3 regions of the Allobosea spartocytisi genome follow, and region 1 is predicted to be linked to each of the others. Evidence: predicted binding sites of a transcription regulator. Region 1 holds the regulator's gene; each other region holds the start of a gene.

What was found. Region 1 encodes HrcA, which represses chaperone genes, less so after heat shock. Its sites were predicted from a motif close to GTTAGCACTCNCNNNNNGNGAGTGCTAAC; they were not measured.
Region 2: groES (co-chaperone GroES) is a predicted target of HrcA. The motif match lies at 3,250-3,278, and genes of this name have one in related genera.
Region 3: groES (co-chaperone GroES) is a predicted target of HrcA. The motif match lies at 2,948-2,976, and genes of this name have one in related genera.

The regions. Positions count from the first base shown of each region.
Region 1 is NZ_JACXWY010000003.1:128,588-134,349, reverse strand. It holds gene rdgB (RdgB/HAM1 family non-canonical purine NTP pyrophosphatase) at 1-179, opposite strand, end outside; gene rph (ribonuclease PH) at 182-898, opposite strand; gene hrcA (heat-inducible transcriptional repressor HrcA) at 1,043-2,128, shown strand; gene IED13_RS05990 (ankyrin repeat domain-containing protein) at 2,167-2,787, shown strand; gene IED13_RS05985 (DUF3297 family protein) at 2,856-3,107, shown strand; gene IED13_RS05980 (GNAT family N-acetyltransferase) at 3,237-3,773, opposite strand; gene IED13_RS05975 (helix-turn-helix domain-containing protein) at 3,770-4,369, opposite strand; gene lepA (translation elongation factor 4) at 4,639-5,762, shown strand, end outside.
Region 2 is NZ_JACXWY010000008.1:102,313-108,074, forward strand. It holds gene htpG (molecular chaperone HtpG) at 1-382, opposite strand, end outside; gene IED13_RS14785 (hypothetical protein) at 501-875, opposite strand; gene IED13_RS14790 (hypothetical protein) at 829-1,044, opposite strand; gene groL (chaperonin GroEL) at 1,114-2,739, opposite strand; gene groES (co-chaperone GroES) at 2,796-3,110, opposite strand; gene IED13_RS14805 (usg protein) at 3,373-3,642, shown strand; gene IED13_RS14810 (DUF982 domain-containing protein) at 3,816-4,109, shown strand; gene IED13_RS14815 (LysR family transcriptional regulator) at 4,301-5,197, opposite strand; gene IED13_RS14820 (SDR family NAD(P)-dependent oxidoreductase) at 5,487-5,762, shown strand, end outside.
Region 3 is NZ_JACXWY010000014.1:4,667-10,428, reverse strand. It holds gene IED13_RS19570 (branched-chain amino acid ABC transporter substrate-binding protein) at 1-600, opposite strand, end outside; gene groL (chaperonin GroEL) at 911-2,548, opposite strand; gene groES (co-chaperone GroES) at 2,597-2,884, opposite strand; gene IED13_RS19555 (MarR family winged helix-turn-helix transcriptional regulator) at 3,104-3,571, shown strand; gene IED13_RS19550 (PaaI family thioesterase) at 3,717-4,199, shown strand; gene IED13_RS19545 (DMT family transporter) at 4,186-5,028, opposite strand; gene IED13_RS19540 (GNAT family N-acetyltransferase) at 5,025-5,522, opposite strand; gene IED13_RS19535 (sulfite exporter TauE/SafE family protein) at 5,586-5,762, opposite strand, start outside.

The sequences.
Region 1 (5,762 bases):
TTGATCGCCGCATTCTCCGAGAACATGTAGCCATCCTCGACCGGCTCGGGCAGGCCGAGCTCCCCGGCCGAGACCAGTTCGATGCCGTAAGGCGCCAGCAAGTCGCGCATTTCGCGCAGCTTGCCCTGGTTATGGGTCGCGATCACGACCTTGCCGGTGAGAAGGCGGTGGGTGGTCATCGTCAGGCCACCGCGGCCTTTTGCAGCGCGACGAGCTTGGAAACGCCGCCCTTGGCGAGCTTGAGCAGCGCGAGCAGTTCTTCTTCCGAGAACGGTGCGCCCTCGGCCGTGCCCTGCACCTCGACGAGGCCGCCGGAGCCGGTGATGACGAAATTCGCGTCGGTCTGCGCGCCGGAATCCTCGACATAGTCGAGATCGATCACGGGCTGCCCGGCGACGATACCGCAGGAGACGGCGGCGACATGGTCCTTCAGCGGATTGGTGCCCTTGAGCAGGTTGCGGCCTTCCATCCACTTCAGCGCATCGTGCAGCGCGACCCAGGCGCCGGTGATCGAGGCCGTGCGGGTGCCGCCATCGGCCTGGATCACGTCGCAATCGACGACGATCTGGCGCTCGCCGATCGCGGTCAGGTCGACCACGGCGCGGAGCGAACGGCCGACGAGGCGCTGGATCTCCTGGGTGCGGCCGGAGGGCTTGCCGGAGGTGACCTCGCGGCGCGTGCGCTCATGCGTGGCGCGCGGCAGCATCGAATATTCGGCGGTGACCCAGCCCTTGCCGGTGCCGCGCAGCCAGGGCGGACCCTTTTCCTCGACGGTCGCGGCGCAAAGCACCTTGGTCTCGCCGAACGTCACCATGCAGGAACCCTCGGCATAGCGCACCACGCCGCGTTCGAGCGTGACCTTGCGCATCTCGTCGGCGGCGCGTTTGGAGGGTCGCATGAAATGATCCTGTCTTGCGGGGAGAGGCGGCTTGTAGGCTCTCCCACGTCACCGGGCAAGGCAGGGCGAGCCATATAGCCCTCTTGATCCGCGCGCCCGCCATGCCGACAATAGGGTACGTGCGCGATTTCGCAGCCGAGGTTCATGAGCGCTCATACAACCCGCCCGGAGACGACGAGCAGCCTGGTCGAGATCGACCAGCGCTCGCGCGAGATCTTTCGCCAGATCGTCGACGGCTACCTGACGACCGGCGAGCCGCTCGGCTCCCGCAACATCGCCCGCCTGCTGCCGATGGCGCTCTCGCCCGCGACGGTGCGCAACGTCATGACCGACCTCGAGCTTGCCGGGCTGATCTATGCGCCGCACACCTCGGCGGGGCGCCTGCCCACCGAACGGGGGCTGCGCTTCTTCGTCGATGCGATGATGGAGGTCGGCAACCTCACATCCGACGAGCGCAAGCGGATCGAGGCCCAGATCCGGGCGGCGGCGAGTCATCACAGCCTCGACCAGACACTGACGGAGGCTTCCGCGCTGCTGTCAGGCCTCTCGCGCGGCGCCGGCGTCGTCGTCACCACCAAGGCCGATCCGCGGCTGAAGCACATCGAATTCGTCCGGCTCGATCCTGCCCGTGCCCTGGTGGTGCTGGTTTCGGAAGACGGCGCGGTCGAAAACCGCCTGCTCGCCTTGCCGCCGGGCCTGCCCGCCTCGGCCCTGACGGAAGCCGCGAACTTCCTCAATGCTCGCATCCTCGGCAAGACGCTCGGCGAAGTGCGTGGCGAGATCGGGGCGCAGCGCGCGCTGATGGAGCGTGAGCTCGACGCGCTCACCGCCCGCCTCGTCGAAAGCGGCATCGCCACCTCCTCGGGCCCGAGCGGCGATCGCCACCTGATCGTGCGCGGCCAGGCCAATCTGCTCGACGATCTCAGGGCGCAGGAGGATCTGGAGCGCATCCGCATGCTCTTCGGCGATCTCGAGACCCAGACCGACGTGATCGATCTGCTCTCCCGCGCCGAGGAGGGCGACGGCGTCCGCATCTTCATCGGCTCGGAGAACAAGCTGTTCTCGATGTCGGGTTCATCGATGGTGGCGGCGCCCTTCCGCGATGCCGAGCAGCGTATCGTCGGCGTTGTCGGCATCATCGGCCCGACGCGGCTGAATTATGCCCGCATCGTCCCGATGGTCGACTATACCGCCAAGGTCGTTGGCCGCCTGCTGGACGGCAGCCGGTGACGCACTGGCTGCGGGCTTTAGCCCTTGGAGCTTGCCTGATGACGACCGCTGCCGCTCATGCCGCCTCCGATCTGCTCGCCGCTGCCGAATCCGGAAGAACGGCCGAGGTGAAGGCCCTGATCGCGAAGGGAGCCGATCTCGAAGCGCGCGACTCGCAAGGCCGCACGGCGCTCCTCCTCGCTGTCGCCGGCAACCATGTCGAAATGGCCAGGGCCCTGCTCGCCGCCGGTGCGAGCCCCAACACGCAGGCCGCCAACCACGACACGCCCTGGCTGCTCGCCGGTGCCTCCGGCCGCACGGACATCATCGCGGCGATGTTGCCGCTGAAGCCCGATCTGCGCTTGCGCAACCGCTATGGCGGCAATGCGCTGATCCCGGCCTGCGAGCGCGCCCATGTCGAGACGGTGAAGCTGCTCCTGACCAGCGGCATCGACGTCAATCACGTCAACGATCTCGGCTGGACCTGCCTCTTGGAAATCGTGATCCTCGGCGATGGCGGCCCGCGCCATCAGGAGGTGGCGAGGCTCGTCCTCGCCGCAGGCGCCGATCCGAACCTCGCCGATCGCGACGGCCTGACGCCGCTTGCCCATGCTCGAGCGAGGGGACAGGCAGCCGTGGCTGAATTGATCGAGCAGGCGGGCGGCCGGGCGAAGCGCTGAGTTGGCTTTGAGGGCGGAAGCGGCTATCGAGCGCGGAAAGCAATCGTTTCCGTATCGCAGGTTCCGCCATGTCCGACCAGCTTCCCGACCGTCTCTCCGTCAATCCGGACAGCCCCTTCTATGATGCCGACGTGCTGGCACGCGACATCGGCATTCGCTTCAAGGGCGTCGAGAAGACCAATGTCGAGGAGTATTGCGTCTCGGAAGGCTGGGTGAAGGTCGCGGCCGGCGCCGCCAAGGACCGCTTCGGCCGGCCGATGACGATCACCCTCAAGGGCCCGGTCGAGCCTTATGTGCGCGGCGAGGCCAAGGAAGGCTGAGGCAGCCCGAGCGACCGCCTTTCATTCTCGGGCGGGCGCGCAGCGGCGACCCGAGAAACTCTCCCAGAGGACGCCGGAGCCTCTTCCGGCGTGAGATGCTCGGGTCGAGCCCGAGCATGACGCCTGTCCTCAGACGAGATCCTTGTAGAAAAACGTCGAGCCGCATTCGGCCCCGTCCGGCATCAGCGCGAAGCGCGGGATGGTGCCGAGCTCCGTCCAGCCCAGCCGGTTGTAGAGCCTTCGCGCGGCACCGTTCTCATCCGTGTCGAGCACCAGCAGGTTGCGTCCCCTTTCTCGGGCGATGGCCTCGGCCCGGCTCATCAGCGCCTCGCCGATCCCCTGCCGGCGCGCACGGGAATGCACCAGCACCTTGGCGATCTCGGCGCGATGCGGCTGGTTGGGCTTGCCGATCAGATGAAGCTGCGCCGTGCCGACGATCCCGTCCGCATTGCGGGCGACGAACAGCACGATCTGTCCTCCCGCGACGCCAGCCGCGACATCGCGCCAGAAGCGCTCGTAATCGGCGGCCGTATTCCAGTCCATGAAGCCGACCGAGGCGCCGTTGGCGACGCAGTCGCGCAGAATCTCGGCCAGCGCCGGCAAGGCGGCCTCAGCAGCCGGAGCGTCGAGGATGTCGATGGCGGTGGTCATGGCGAGAGCGTTCATGCGGCATGTCCCGGAAAAGTACCGCTGCCCGCGGTGAGGATGACGGCGTAGCGCACGGGCTCGGCGCCTGGATTGCGGTAGGTGATCGGGCCGCGCAGATGCATCTGCAGGCAATCGCCTTCGGCGAGAGCGTGACTTGTGCCTTCGACCGTCAGGTCGAGCCGGCCGCGCAGCACCCAGATCTGCTGGTCCAGCGTCGGCGCGCCGGCAGCGCTGTCGAGCCGGACCTCAGCACCCCCCGGCAATTCCACCTCGACGATCTCGAAGCTGGAGCCGGTTCCGCGCGGCGAGACGTTGCGGCGCAGATAGCCGCTCGCCGGATCGCGCCAGACCGGTTGCGACGCGCGGCGCGACAGCGGCCCGGTGCCGGCCTCGTCCTCCAGCAGGGCGGAGAGCGACAGCCCGAGCCCGGAGCCGAGCCGGACCAGCACCGTCGCGGTCGGACTCGATTCGCCGCGCTCGATTCGCGAAATCATGGCGCGGCTGACGCCGGTGCGCTGGGCAAGCTCGTCCAGCGTCAGGCCGTGGCGCTGCCGGGCGGCCTTGAGCCGTTCACCCAGCCGGCGGTCGATATCGGTGTCGCTCTCGAATTCCATGAATGTGAGAATAATTCTTATATATTGGAATTGGCAAGATGCTTTCTTAAGCCTCCAAAACCTCCGCCTTCATCCCGGGCGACCGAAGGGAGACCCGGGGTCCATGCCGGGGCGTTTCCGATGACGGTTCAGGGATGGATCCCGGATCGGCGCCGCTTTGCGGCTTGTCCGGGATGACCGGTGTGGTTCTCGCGCCAGCACATGGCTTTGATGCCCCCTGAATCGCGCAACCGCTTGGCGCAACGCGGCTTCACTGCTATGGCGCGCGCATGAGCACCCGTACCATCGACAACATCCGCAACTTCTCGATCGTGGCCCATATCGACCACGGCAAGTCGACGCTGGCTGACCGGCTGATCCAGCAGACCGGCACGGTCGCCGCACGCGACATGAGCGAGCAGATCCTCGACTCGATGGATATCGAGAAGGAACGCGGCATCACCATCAAGGCGCAGACGGTGCGGCTCGACTATCAGGCGAAGGATGGCAAGACCTACATCCTGAATCTGATGGATACCCCCGGCCACGTCGATTTCGCCTATGAGGTCTCGCGCTCGCTGGCGGCCTGCGAGGGCTCGCTGCTGGTGGTCGACGCCTCGCAGGGCGTCGAGGCGCAGACGCTCGCCAACGTCTATCAGGCGCTCGACGCCAACCACGAGATCGTCACCGTCCTCAACAAGATCGACCTGCCGGCCGCCGAGCCGGAGCGGATCAAGCAGCAGATCGAGGACGTGATCGGGCTCGATGCCTCGGAAGCCGTACCGATCTCGGCCAAGACCGGGCTCAACATCGAGGGCGTGCTGGAAGCCATTGTCCAGAAGCTGCCCGCCCCGAAGGGCGACCCCGACGCGCCGTTGAAATGCCTGCTGGTCGATTCGTGGTATGACGCCTATCTCGGCGTCGTCGTTCTCGTGCGCGTCATCGACGGCGTGCTCAAGAAGAACATGACCATCCGCATGATGCGGGCCAAGGCGTCCTACGGCGTCGACCGCGTCGGCGTGTTCAAGCCGAAGATGCTGGAGGTCAAGGAACTCGGCCCTGGCGAGGTTGGCTTCTTCACCGCCTCGATCAAGGAAGTCGCGGACACCGCCGTCGGCGACACCATCACCGACGACAAACGGCCGATCGCCGAGCCGCTGCCGGGCTTCAAGCCGGTGCAGCCGGTGGTGTTCTGCGGCATCTTCCCGGTCGATGCCGCCGATTTCGAGGTGCTGCGCGCCGCCATGAGCCGGTTGCGCCTGAACGACGCCTCGTTCTCCTACGAGATGGAAACCTCCGCCGCGCTCGGCTTCGGCTTCCGCTGCGGCTTCCTCGGGCTGCTGCATCTGGAGATCATCCAGGAGCGGCTCGAACGCGAGTTCAACCTCAACCTGATCTCGACGGCGCCATCGGT
Region 2 (5,762 bases), on a different contig from region 1:
CGAACTGGCCGATGAGCTGCGCGCCGTCCTTGCCGTCGGCGGTTGCGACCCGCTCCATGAAGCTGCGCGTGCCGGAGCGGGCGATCGTGCCGAGGGCCTCGATCATCTCGTCATGGCTCATGCCGATGCCGTTATCGGCAATGGTCAGCTTGCCGGCCTCCGGATCGGTCGAGATGGTGATCGCGAGCTTCGGTTCTTCTCCCAGAAGCTCGGGCTTGCCGATCGCCTCATAGCGCAGCTTCTCGCAAGCGTCGGCTGCGTTCGAGATCAATTCGCGCAGGAAGACGTCCCGGTCGGAATAGACCGAATGCACCATCATGTGCAGCAGGCGGGAGACGTCGGCTTCGAAGCTGCGATGTTCGGCTGTGGCGGTCGTTGTCATTCGGAATTCTCGAAGAGAGGGGCAACAGGGAGGCCCTAGCAAAGAGCGATAACCTGCGGAAACGTGACGAGCTAGCCCGTCTGCGCCGGGATCGAGGGCAACTCTTGGAACACGGTGCTCATCCGCTGCCTGAGGCTTGTCGATTGGATAGCGTCCTGATCAGAGCGAGGATCGCATTCAACCGCGCGGTCGCGAACTCGCCCGCGCCGGACAATTGGGCCTCGACATGGGCGGCGACGCTCTGCCACGTTGCCGATCCATCCCGTGTCATGACGGCCAAAAGATTGTCCTTGAGCCCATATGTCGCGCTTTCGGCGTTGGTGATGAGCGCCTTGAAGCGGTCGGAAGGTGAGAGGTGCTGCGGTTCCTGCGGGCCATCGGTCATGTCGGATGCCGAATAGGATGGAGATGAACTGAATGGAGGCGTTTTTCCCGGATCCTCTCGCTTAGGCCTTCTCGCGAAACCGATCGATCGCACGCTGTGCCAGATCATCCTCGTCGAGCGCCAGGGGGACCAGCGAGGCCACGATATAGGCGAGGTTGTTCCGCTCCCGTTCGTCTGCGCCTTGCGGAAGCGACGGCTTGAGCTCCGCCCATGCCCTTTCGAGAGCAGCCTCGGCGCGGGCCAAGTCGATGGGATCGGTCAAGGATGAAAACGGCATGGCCTCCTCCGTCGGCTTAATGTTGAGGGCGCCCGAGGGCGCCGCGAAAGCCGCAGCGCCCTCCCTGTATCAATAGTCCATGCCACCGGCGGGCATGGCCGGTGCCGGGTCCTTCTTCGGCGCCTCGGCGATCATCGCCTCGGTGGTGATCAGCAGGCCTGCGACCGACGCCGCATCCTGGATCGCCGTGCGCACGACCTTGGTTGGGTCGATGATGCCGGCCTTGACCAGATCGCCATACTCGCCGGTCTGGGCGTTGTAGCCCCAGGCATAGTCCTGCGACTCCAGCAGCTTGCCGACCACGACCGCGCCATCGCCGCCGGCATTCTCGACGATCTGGCGGGCAGGCGCGGTGATCGCCTTGCGGACGATCTCGACGCCGGTCTTCTGGTCGTCATTGCCGGGCACAAGCCCTTCGAGCGCCTTGACCGCGCGCAGCAGGGCGACGCCGCCGCCCGGCAGGATGCCTTCTTCCACCGCGGCGCGGGTGGCGTTCAGGGCATCGTCGACGCGGTCCTTCTTCTCCTTGACCTCGACCTCGGTCGCGCCGCCGACTCGGATCACCGCGACGCCGCCGGCGAGCTTGGCCAGACGCTCCTGGAGCTTCTCGCGGTCGTAGTCCGAGGTGGTCTCCTCGATCTGCGCCTTGATCTGCGCAACCCTAGCCTCGATCTCGGCCTTCTTGCCGGCGCCATCGACGATGGTGGTGTTCTCCTTCTCGATGCGGACCTTCTTGGCGCGGCCGAGCATGTCGAGCGTGACGTTCTCCAGCTTGATGCCGAGATCCTCGCTGATCGCGGTGCCGCCGGTGAGGATCGCGATGTCCTCCAGCATGGCCTTGCGGCGGTCGCCGAAGCCCGGAGCCTTGACGGCGGCGATCTTGAGGCCGCCACGGAGCTTGTTGACGACGAGCGTGGCCAGGGCCTCGCCCTCGACATCCTCAGCCACGATCAGCAGCGGCTTGCCGGTCTGCACGACCGCTTCCAGCAGCGGCAGCATCGTCTGGAGGCCCGAGAGCTTCTTCTCGTGGATCAGGATGTAGGGGTCTTCCAGTTCCGCGACCATCTTCTCGGTGTTGGTCACGAAATAGGGCGAGAGGTAGCCGCGATCGAACTGCATGCCTTCGACGACGTCGAGCTCGGTCTCGGCGGTCTTGGCTTCCTCGACGGTGATGACACCCTCGTTGCCGACCTTCTTCATCGCCTCGGCGATCATCTCGCCGATCGTGCGGTCGCCATTGGCGGAGATGGTGCCGACCTGCGCGACCTCCTCCGAACCGGTGATGGTCTTGGAATGCTCGCCGAGCGACTTGGTCACCGCCTCGACGGCGAGATCGATGCCGCGCTTCAGGTCCGTCGGATTGATGCCGGCGGCCACCGCCTTGGCGCCCTCACGGACGATCGCCTGGGCGAGCACGGTCGCGGTCGTGGTGCCGTCACCAGCGGCATCGTTCTGCTTCGACGCCACCTCGCGCACCATCTGGGCGCCCATGTTCTCGAACTTGTCGGACAGCTCGATTTCCTTGGCGACGGTGACGCCGTCCTTGGTGATGCGCGGAGCGCCGAACGACTTCTCGATCACGACGTTGCGGCCCTTCGGACCCAGCGTGACCTTCACGGCATTCGCCAGCGTATCGACGCCGCGCAGCATCCGCTCGCGCGCGTCCTGCGAAAACTTCACGTCCTTCGCAGCCATGATTCCTCACTCCTTCAGACTTGAGGTTTCAGGTTGGTGGTTTGGAAGAGGCCCCGTCAGGCGGCCTGCTTGAGGGTCGCGGTCACCTCGACGACGCCCATGATGTCGGACTCCTTCATGATCAGAAGGTCCTGGCCATCGATCTTGACCTCGGTGCCGCTCCATTTGCCGAAGAGCACGCGGTCGCCGACCTTGACGTCGAGCGGCACGAGCTTGCCGGTCTCGTCGCGCGCGCCGGCGCCGACGGCGACGATCTCGCCCTCCTGCGGCTTTTCCTTGGCCGTGTCGGGGATGATGATCCCGCCCTTGGTCTTCTCCTCGGCGTCGATGCGCTTCACGACGACGCGGTCATGCAGTGGCCGAAACTTCATGAGTTCCTCCAGTTTCCATGTCGGTCACATGTCAAAGCGGGCCGGCCCTGTGCGGGTCTCGCGGCGAGGTTCCGCGCAGCCCTAAGGCACCGTGCCCGCGCGATGATTTGGGTTGCCCCATTTTTGCCTTCAAGAGGCTGGCAGCACTTTTTTTGACCGAGTGCTAACAGCCTGAAAAGGCAGCACAAACGCAACCTTTCGGCTTGCCAAGGCGTTGGAAACGCGCTGCCATCGGCGCAGAGAAACCAGGGAGCTGAAAGGAATGGCTTCGACCGACTTCGCCCGCCAGATCGCGGGCTATGGACTGACCACCGCGGGGATTCTCTACCGCCTGCCCGACCACCCTTCGATCCTGCAGGAATATATCTGGCAGGACTACGACCTCGCCCCGCGCTTCCCCGAGCTCAACAAGTTCCTCGCCTTCTGGCAGGCCAAGCTCGACGGCAAGCTGTTCCGCATCACCGTGGCTCACAAGGACCTGATCGGCCCCGCCGACCTCAGTGCGGTCAGCGGCGAATTCCGGCTCCAGTAATGTCGATGTTTCGGTGGGCTTGATCCGGAGAAAAGGCTTACCAACATCATTGCAGCCGCCGACAGCGCAAGGTGCTCGACGCGGCGCTCAACCAAACCGGATCCATGTTGCTTCCAGGAGGATATGGCTATGGCAATGTTGGCAATCGCTCCCAACCAAGGGAGGGCTGCATGATGACATCCGACGATTTCGAGAGGCCGGTCGTGATCCTAACCGGGCTCGGGCACCCGGCGGCGATCGGCTCTGCAATGGAGGCCTACATGTTCCTGGCCGACTGGCCGGCGAGCAGGCGCGATGCGGTCCACGGCTTCGCGCTGAAGGCCTGCCTGGCGGCGATCCGTGGCGAGATCGAGCCGGATACGGCGCGCGGCTTGTTCGCGTCATGGGCGGAAAAGCACGATCTTCTCGCGCCCGACATCGCCGCATTCGCCGGCAGCCGGAGGGAAGGCTCGCGCGGCCGCGCCTGACCAGGAGCCCGGCATCGGCCAACCGGAGCTTGATCCTCTCGCCCGTCAGAGACGCGGACATTGGGAGCTTGCCTGAAAGCTGACGCTCCCAATGAGAGGTCTGATTTCCGGTGCCGACCCAAGTCGCGCGCTGAGGATGTCCGCTTAGAGACCGCTGTCGACTGTAAGCTTCGCCGGCGATCTGCCGGGCGTCAGTCGTCCGGTACGGACAGTCCCGCGAGAAGCGGAGCGTAGGCGGCGAGCCTGCGGGATACGAATTCGGTGAAGAGCCGCACACGCTTCGTCTTGCGTGTCTCCCCCTGCGTGAGAAGCCAGAGCGTCCCATGCATGGGCAGGTCGGTGCCCGGCACTCTCACCAAGAGAGGGTCGGCATCTCCGACGAAGCACGGCAGTTTCGTCATCCCGATCCCTTTCTGCACGGCGGCGATCTGCGTCTCGGCGTCCGGGCTCCTGAACGGCACTTCCGTGGCGTGAACCTCTCCCGCGCGGGCCCAAGCCGGGAGTCCCTGACTGTCTATGACGATCCACCGGATCGGATCAGGCGCGCCCGCACGCCGCGCGGCCAGCCGTTTACGAGAGATGTAGACGCCGCTGAACAGCTCCGGTCCCATCAGGCCGTGCAGATTGAGCGGCAGGGTCTTGCGGTCGGTGACGATGCGGACCGCGACGTCGGCCTCTCGGTTGGTCAGATTCGCCACCTCGCCGGTCGACGAGATTTCCATCTCGATGTCCGGATGGAGATGCGCGAAGTCGGCGAGATCCGGCATGAGCAGATGTGTGGCGAGGAACGGCGGAAGTGTCACCCGCAACAGCCCGCGCGCGCTCTGGTCGCGACCGAAGACGCGCGTCTCCAACTGGTGCGACGACGCTTCCATCTGTTCCGCGAGCTCGAGGACCTCCTCGCCCGCCGCCGTCAGGCGGTAGCCCGAAGGCAGCTTTTCGAACATCTGCGCCCCGAGGCGTTCCTCGAGCTGAGCGATGCGTCGCAGCACGGTCGAGTGATTCACCCGGAGATGCTTGGCGGCAGCCCGCACCGAGCCTCCGCGGGCGGCGGCAAGAAAGTAGCGAACGTCATCCCAGTCGATCATGGTGCAATCCGGCACCGCGTGGTGCCCCTTCCAAAGCTCGGATTCAACATATCGACCCGCATCTCGATTGTTGGCGGTCGGGCGGACATCATAGCCCATGCCGACAGGCGCGTGCCAATTCCGAACGGCGGGCGCCGATCGTCGCGGTTGGCGTCAGTCGCCCGACCGGATGAATTTCGCACCACCGATCTGCGCGCTTCCGCACTCAACGCCCGACCCCGGCAGACCCATCTCGAGGCTCTCGGGGAACTTCCCCGATCAGTCAAAGATGGAGCCTGAAGGAAAAGTCATGGGAAAGCTTGAGGGTAAGGTTGCAGTCATCACGGGTGGATCGAGCGGCATGGCGCTGGCGAGCGCCAAGCGGTTCGTCGAAGAAGGCGCCTATGTCTTCATCACCGGCCGGAGGCAGGAGGCGCTCGATGAGGCCGTCGGGCTGATCGGCCGAAATGTGACCGGCGTGCGCGGCGACGCGGCCAATCTCGACGACCTCGACCGCCTGTTCGATACGGTCAAGCGGGAAAAGGGCAGGATCGACGTCCTGTATGCGAGCGCCGGCACGGGCGAA
Region 3 (5,762 bases), on a different contig from region 1:
CGGCGTCAGCGAGAGATAGGCCACTTCCTTGAGCCCGCCCGCATTGATGCCCTTCTGGAAGTTGTCGGCGAGGCCCTTCCCGTAGGTGCCCTTGTCGTGGACGATGGCGATCTTCTTGTCCTTCAGGGTCTTCAGCACATAGGCGGCGGCGACTTCGGCCTGCTGGTCGTCGCGGCCGCAGGTGCGGAAGACGTTGGTGAGGCCGCGGCTGGTCAGCGCCGGCGAGGTCGCGGTCGGCGTCACCATCAGCACGCCGCTTTCGGCGAGCGCGTCCGAAGTCGCCATCGCGACGCCCGAGGTCACCGGACCGACGACGAACTTCACCTTGTCGCCGACGAGAAGATTGGCGGCCGAGACGCCCTGCTTCGGGTCGCCCGCATCGTCGGCGAGCTTGAGCACGAGCTTTTCGCCGAGCACGCCGCCATTCTTGTTGATGGCGTCGACGGCGGCCTGGGCGCCGTTCTTGACCTGCTCGCCATAGGCGGCGACGGGGCCGGTCAGCGGCGCGATCAGGCCGATGGTGATGTCGGCGCGAGCGATCTGCGACGCCAGCAGCGTGGCGGTGAAAGCGACGCCTGTGAGGAATTTGGAGGTCTTCATGGGCCTCTCCCGATCGGTTTTTGCATGTTCGCGCATCCGTTGCGGAGGCGCTTGCCGCTTTTATAGGCGAGGAGAGGGGATGATGACATCTCATCGGCTCCCAAGCGGGCCGCTTGGGACGCATGGCCGCAGGGGAGCGTCGGCTCCCTCGCTTGCTGCTTTGGAAAATCACGCAAACGAAAAAGGCCCGGCTTGCGCCGGGCCTTCTCGATAGCTTGCGAGAAGCTGGACTTCCTCAGAAGTCCATGCCGCCACCGAAGCCGGGCTTGCCCGGCTTCGGCACTTTGACGCTTTGGGCGTCTGGACTTCCTCAGAAGTCCATGCCGCCCATGCCGCCGCCGCCCATCGGGGGCATCGGAGCTTCCTTCTTCGGCAGGTCGGCGACCATCGCCTCGGTGGTGATCAGCAGGCCCGCGATCGAAGCCGCGTCCTGGATCGCCGTGCGCACGACCTTGGTCGGGTCGATGATGCCGGCCTTGACCAGATCGCCGTATTCGCCGGTCTGGGCGTTGTAGCCGTAGGTGTAGTCCTTCGACTCGAGCAGCTTGCCGATCACGACGGCGCCGTCATCGCCGGCGTTGTCGACGATCTGGCGGGCCGGGGCCATGATCGCCTTGCGGACGATCTCGACGCCGGTCTTCTGGTCGTCGTTGACGGTCTTGATCGACTTGACGGCCTGGAGCGAACGCAGCAGGGCGACGCCGCCGCCCGGCAGGATGCCTTCTTCCACCGCGGCGCGGGTGGCGTTCAGGGCATCGTCGACGCGGTCCTTCTTCTCCTTGACCTCGACCTCGGTCGCGCCGCCGACGCGGATGACCGCGACGCCGCCGGCGAGCTTGGCCAGACGCTCCTGGAGCTTCTCACGGTCGTAGTCCGAGGTGGTCTCCTCGATCTGGGCCTTGATCTGGCCGACGCGAGCCTCGATGTCCTTCTTCTTGCCGGCGCCGTCGATGATCGTGGTGTTCTCCTTCTCGATGCGCACCTTCTTGGCGCGGCCGAGCATCTGGAGGGTCACGGTCTCGAGCTTGATGCCGAGGTCTTCCGAGATCATCTGACCGGCGGTCAGGATCGAGATGTCCTCGAGCATGGCCTTGCGGCGATCACCGAAGCCCGGAGCCTTGACGGCCGCGACCTTCAGGCCGCCACGGAGCTTGTTGACGACGAGCGTGGCCAGGGCCTCGCCCTCGACGTCCTCGGCGATGATGAGCAGCGGCTTGCCGGTCTGCACGACGGCCTCGAGGATCGGCAGCATCGCCTGGAGCGAGGACAGCTTCTTCTCGAAGATCAGGACGTAGGGGTCGTCCAGCTCCGCGATCATCTTCTCGGAGTTGGTGATGAAGTACGGCGAGAGATAGCCGCGGTCGAACTGCATGCCCTCGACGACGTCGAGCTCGGTCTCGGCGGTCTTGGCTTCCTCGACGGTGATGACACCCTCGTTGCCGACCTTCTGCATCGCGGTCGAGATCATCTTGCCGACCGACTCGTCGCCGTTCGCCGAGATGGTGCCGACCTGCGCGACTTCCGCGTTGGACGTGACCTTCTTGGAGTTCTTCTTGAGGTCGGCGACGATGGCCTCGACGGCCAGGTCGATGCCGCGCTTCAGGTCCATCGGGTTCATGCCGGCCGCAACCGACTTGGCGCCTTCACGGACGATCGCCTGGGCGAGAACCGTGGCGGTGGTGGTGCCGTCGCCGGCATGGTCGTTCTGGCGCGAAGCGACTTCGCGGACCATCTGGGCGCCCATGTTCTCGAACTTGTCGGAAAGCTCGATCTCCTTGGCGACGGTGACGCCGTCCTTGGTGATGCGCGGCGCGCCGAACGACTTCTCGATCACGACGTTGCGGCCCTTGGGACCGAGCGTGACCTTCACGGCGTTGGCGAGGATATCCACGCCGCGCAGCATCTTGTCGCGGGCTTCAGTGCCGAATTTGACGTCTTTGGCAGCCATGAGAGCTACTCCTTGAACTTGAAACGGAAGAGAGCGGTCAGGCGGCTATCAGCCGACGACGCCCATGATGTCGGATTCCTTCATGATCAGGAGGTCCTGACCATCGATCTTGACCTCGGTGCCCGACCACTTGCCGAACAGGACGCGGTCGCCCTTCTTGACGTCGAGCGGAACGAGCTTGCCGGCCTCATCGCGCGCGCCGGAACCGACGGCGATGACCTCGCCCTCCTGGGGCTTTTCCTTGGCGGTCTCGGGGATGATGATGCCACCCTTGGTCTTCTCTTCGCCATCCAGGCGACGGACCACGACGCGGTCATGCAAAGGACGGAACTTCATGGTTCTGTCTTCCTCTCGGTCTTATTCGTTTCGGGCGCCGCTGATGGGCTCCCGGGGGAGGCTGTTAGCAGTCACCTGTTGGGAGTGCTAACAGATAGCGCGGAGATAGGCGCGGGTGTCCGGAGAGTCAAGAAAGCCGCGAGCGATAAAGTGAACGCTCCGGACGCAGCCCTTAGCCTTCCGGCTGCGGTAAAGGGCAGAACACGTTAAGATGGCGACATGACGACATCCGCGACCCCTCCCGCGCCCGACCCCCGTCTCGATGAGATCGCCCGCTCCTGCGTGGCGCTGCACATCCGCATGACGGCGCGCGCCGTCACCCGCGCCTATGACGAGGCGATGCGGCCGAGCGGGCTGAAGATCACCCAGTTCGTGCTGCTCTCGGCGCTGAGCACCGGGCAATGGAAGTCGGTCACCGAATTGGCCGAGCGCTTCGCGCTGGAGCGGACGTCGCTGACCCGCAATCTCCAGCTTCTGGCGGCCGAGGGCATGGTCGAGCCGGTCGAGTGCCGCGGCCGCGCCTCCGTCTATGCGGTGACGGAGAAGGGCCGGGCTGCGATCGCGGCGGCGATCCCGTTCTGGCGGGCGGCGCAGGACAAGATCGAGGGCGGCTTCGGCGAAGAGCGCTGGCGCGAGACCCGCGACGGGCTGAAGGCGCTGCGCCGCGCGGCACGCGAGACACGCTAAGAACCTTGCCTGAAAAATACGGCACTCCTCAGGATGAGGGCTTTAGAACACGTCTCCCGCTTTTCGCGGCATGATCTCCGGCGGCCCGGTTGACGGTACAGTCAGGCTCTCTCTATCGTGCAGATACACGATTGGAGAAGCGGCCATGGATCGAACCTTCGGAGTGGTGTCCCGCGAAGTGCTGACCGCCGGCGACGGCCTGAGCTTCCTGCGCGGCATCATCGATGGCTCGCAGCCGGCCCCGCCCTTCGCGCAGACCATGGATTTCGACCTGGTCGAGGCGGATGAGGGCCGGGTCGTCTTCGTCGGCCGGCCGTCGCCGCGCTTCTTCAACCCGCTCGGCACGATCCATGGCGGCTGGACGGCGACGATCCTCGATTCCGCCATGGCCTGCGCCGCGCATGCGACGCTGAAGCCGGGCGAGGGCTACACCACGCTGGAGATGAAGCTGAACTATGTCCGCCCGGTCATGCCGGAGAGCGGCACGGTCCGCTGCGAGGGCAAGCTGATCCATCGCGGCGGCACGGTCATCACGACCGAGGGCAAGCTCGTCGACGAGCGCGGCAAGCTGCTCGCGCATGGCACCGAGACCTGCGTCGTATTCCCGGCGAGGCCTAGCGCCGGCTGACTGCCACCGCTCCCGCTACGATCAGCACCGCCCCGGCATAGGTCGTGTAGAGCGGCACCTCGCCGAAGAGGTGGAAGCCGAGCAGGCTCGCCCAGATCAGCGCGGTGTATTCGATCGCCGCGAGCTTCGAGGCCGCCGCCCGGGCATAGGCCGAGGTCAGCGTCAGATGACCGGCGACGCCGAGGATGCCGGCGCCGAGATAGATCGCGAGGTCGATCGCCGCCATCGGCACGAAGACGGTTGCCGCCGGGATGGCGAGGCAGAGAGCAGGGCCGACATTCTGGAAGGCGACGATCACCGTCGGGTGCTCGCGCATCGCGATGCGCCTGAGCAGGATGAGGTTGAAGGCATAGCTCACGGCCGAGAACAGGGCGGCGGCGACGCCGAGCCCCGCGCCACTGACATGGCCCTGCAGCCGCGGCCAGACCATCACCAGCATGCCCGCGAGGCCGAAGGCGAGCGCCTGCAGCACGCGCTTGTCGATCTTCTCCTTGAGCAGAAGCCCGCCCAGCAGCGCGACGAAGACCGGGGCGAGGAAGGAGAGCGTCAGCGCCTCGGCCAGCGGCAGCACCGAGACCGAATAGAAGAAGCTGCCGGCGGTGAGCACCACCAGCGGGATGCGGGCGAGATTGCCGATCAGGCTGTCGCGCGTCGGCCTCGCGGGCCGGGCGATCGCCAGGACGACGAGCGCGCAGAGCCCGCCCATGGCGAAGCGCATGAACAGCGCCAGCACGAAGGGATGCTTGTGCATCTGCCCCTTCAGCACCGCGTCCATGGCGGTGAGCAGGGCGATGCCCAGGGCGGCGCGCAGCGCCGTCGACCAGGTCATGACACGCAGCTGAGCGGCTTGCGGAAATGATATTCCCAGGTGGCGGAGACGTCTGCGAGATAGCGCTCGCCCGGCCAGCGCCGGAAACCGAGCTTCTCGTAGAACCGGTGGCCGCGCGCGAAGCGCGTGTCAGACCACAGCATCATCTCGGCAAAGTTGCCTGCCTTGGCGAAAGCCAGCGCCTCCGAGAAAAGCGCCTGCGCCAGCCCGGTGCCGCGAAAGGCCGGGTCGGCATAGACCTTGGTGAGCTCGACGGCGTTCTGCTCGGGCAGCGGCGTGGCGCCGAGCGAGCCGGCGATGCCGCCATCCGGCGCGTCGACGATCCAGAGCTTGCCGCCCTTGTTGGCGAAGGCCGTCGCCGGCTGCCGCAACTCCGGGAATTCCTCCCAGACGAAATGGCAGTTCGGATATTCGGCGAAGCTCGCCGCGATCAGCGTGGCGAGAGGCTCGGAATCGGTGTCGCGGGCAAGGCGGATCGGCGGGAGCGCGGTCATGACGACGGCTCTAGGGATAAACCGGTATCGCGCCTAGAGGGGCCGCCGCATTCCGCCATGCCGCTATCGCATCAGGGCGAGCGCAGCATCGGCGGTGAGCTTCAGCGCGGCGACTGCGAGCAGGGCGTAGCACCAGAGGAACAGGGCCTTCTGCTCGAGCCGATCATGCAGCACGCGCCCGAGCCAGATCCCGATCGGCACGGCGGGAGCCAGCGCCAGCGCGCCCCAGAGCGCCTCGGT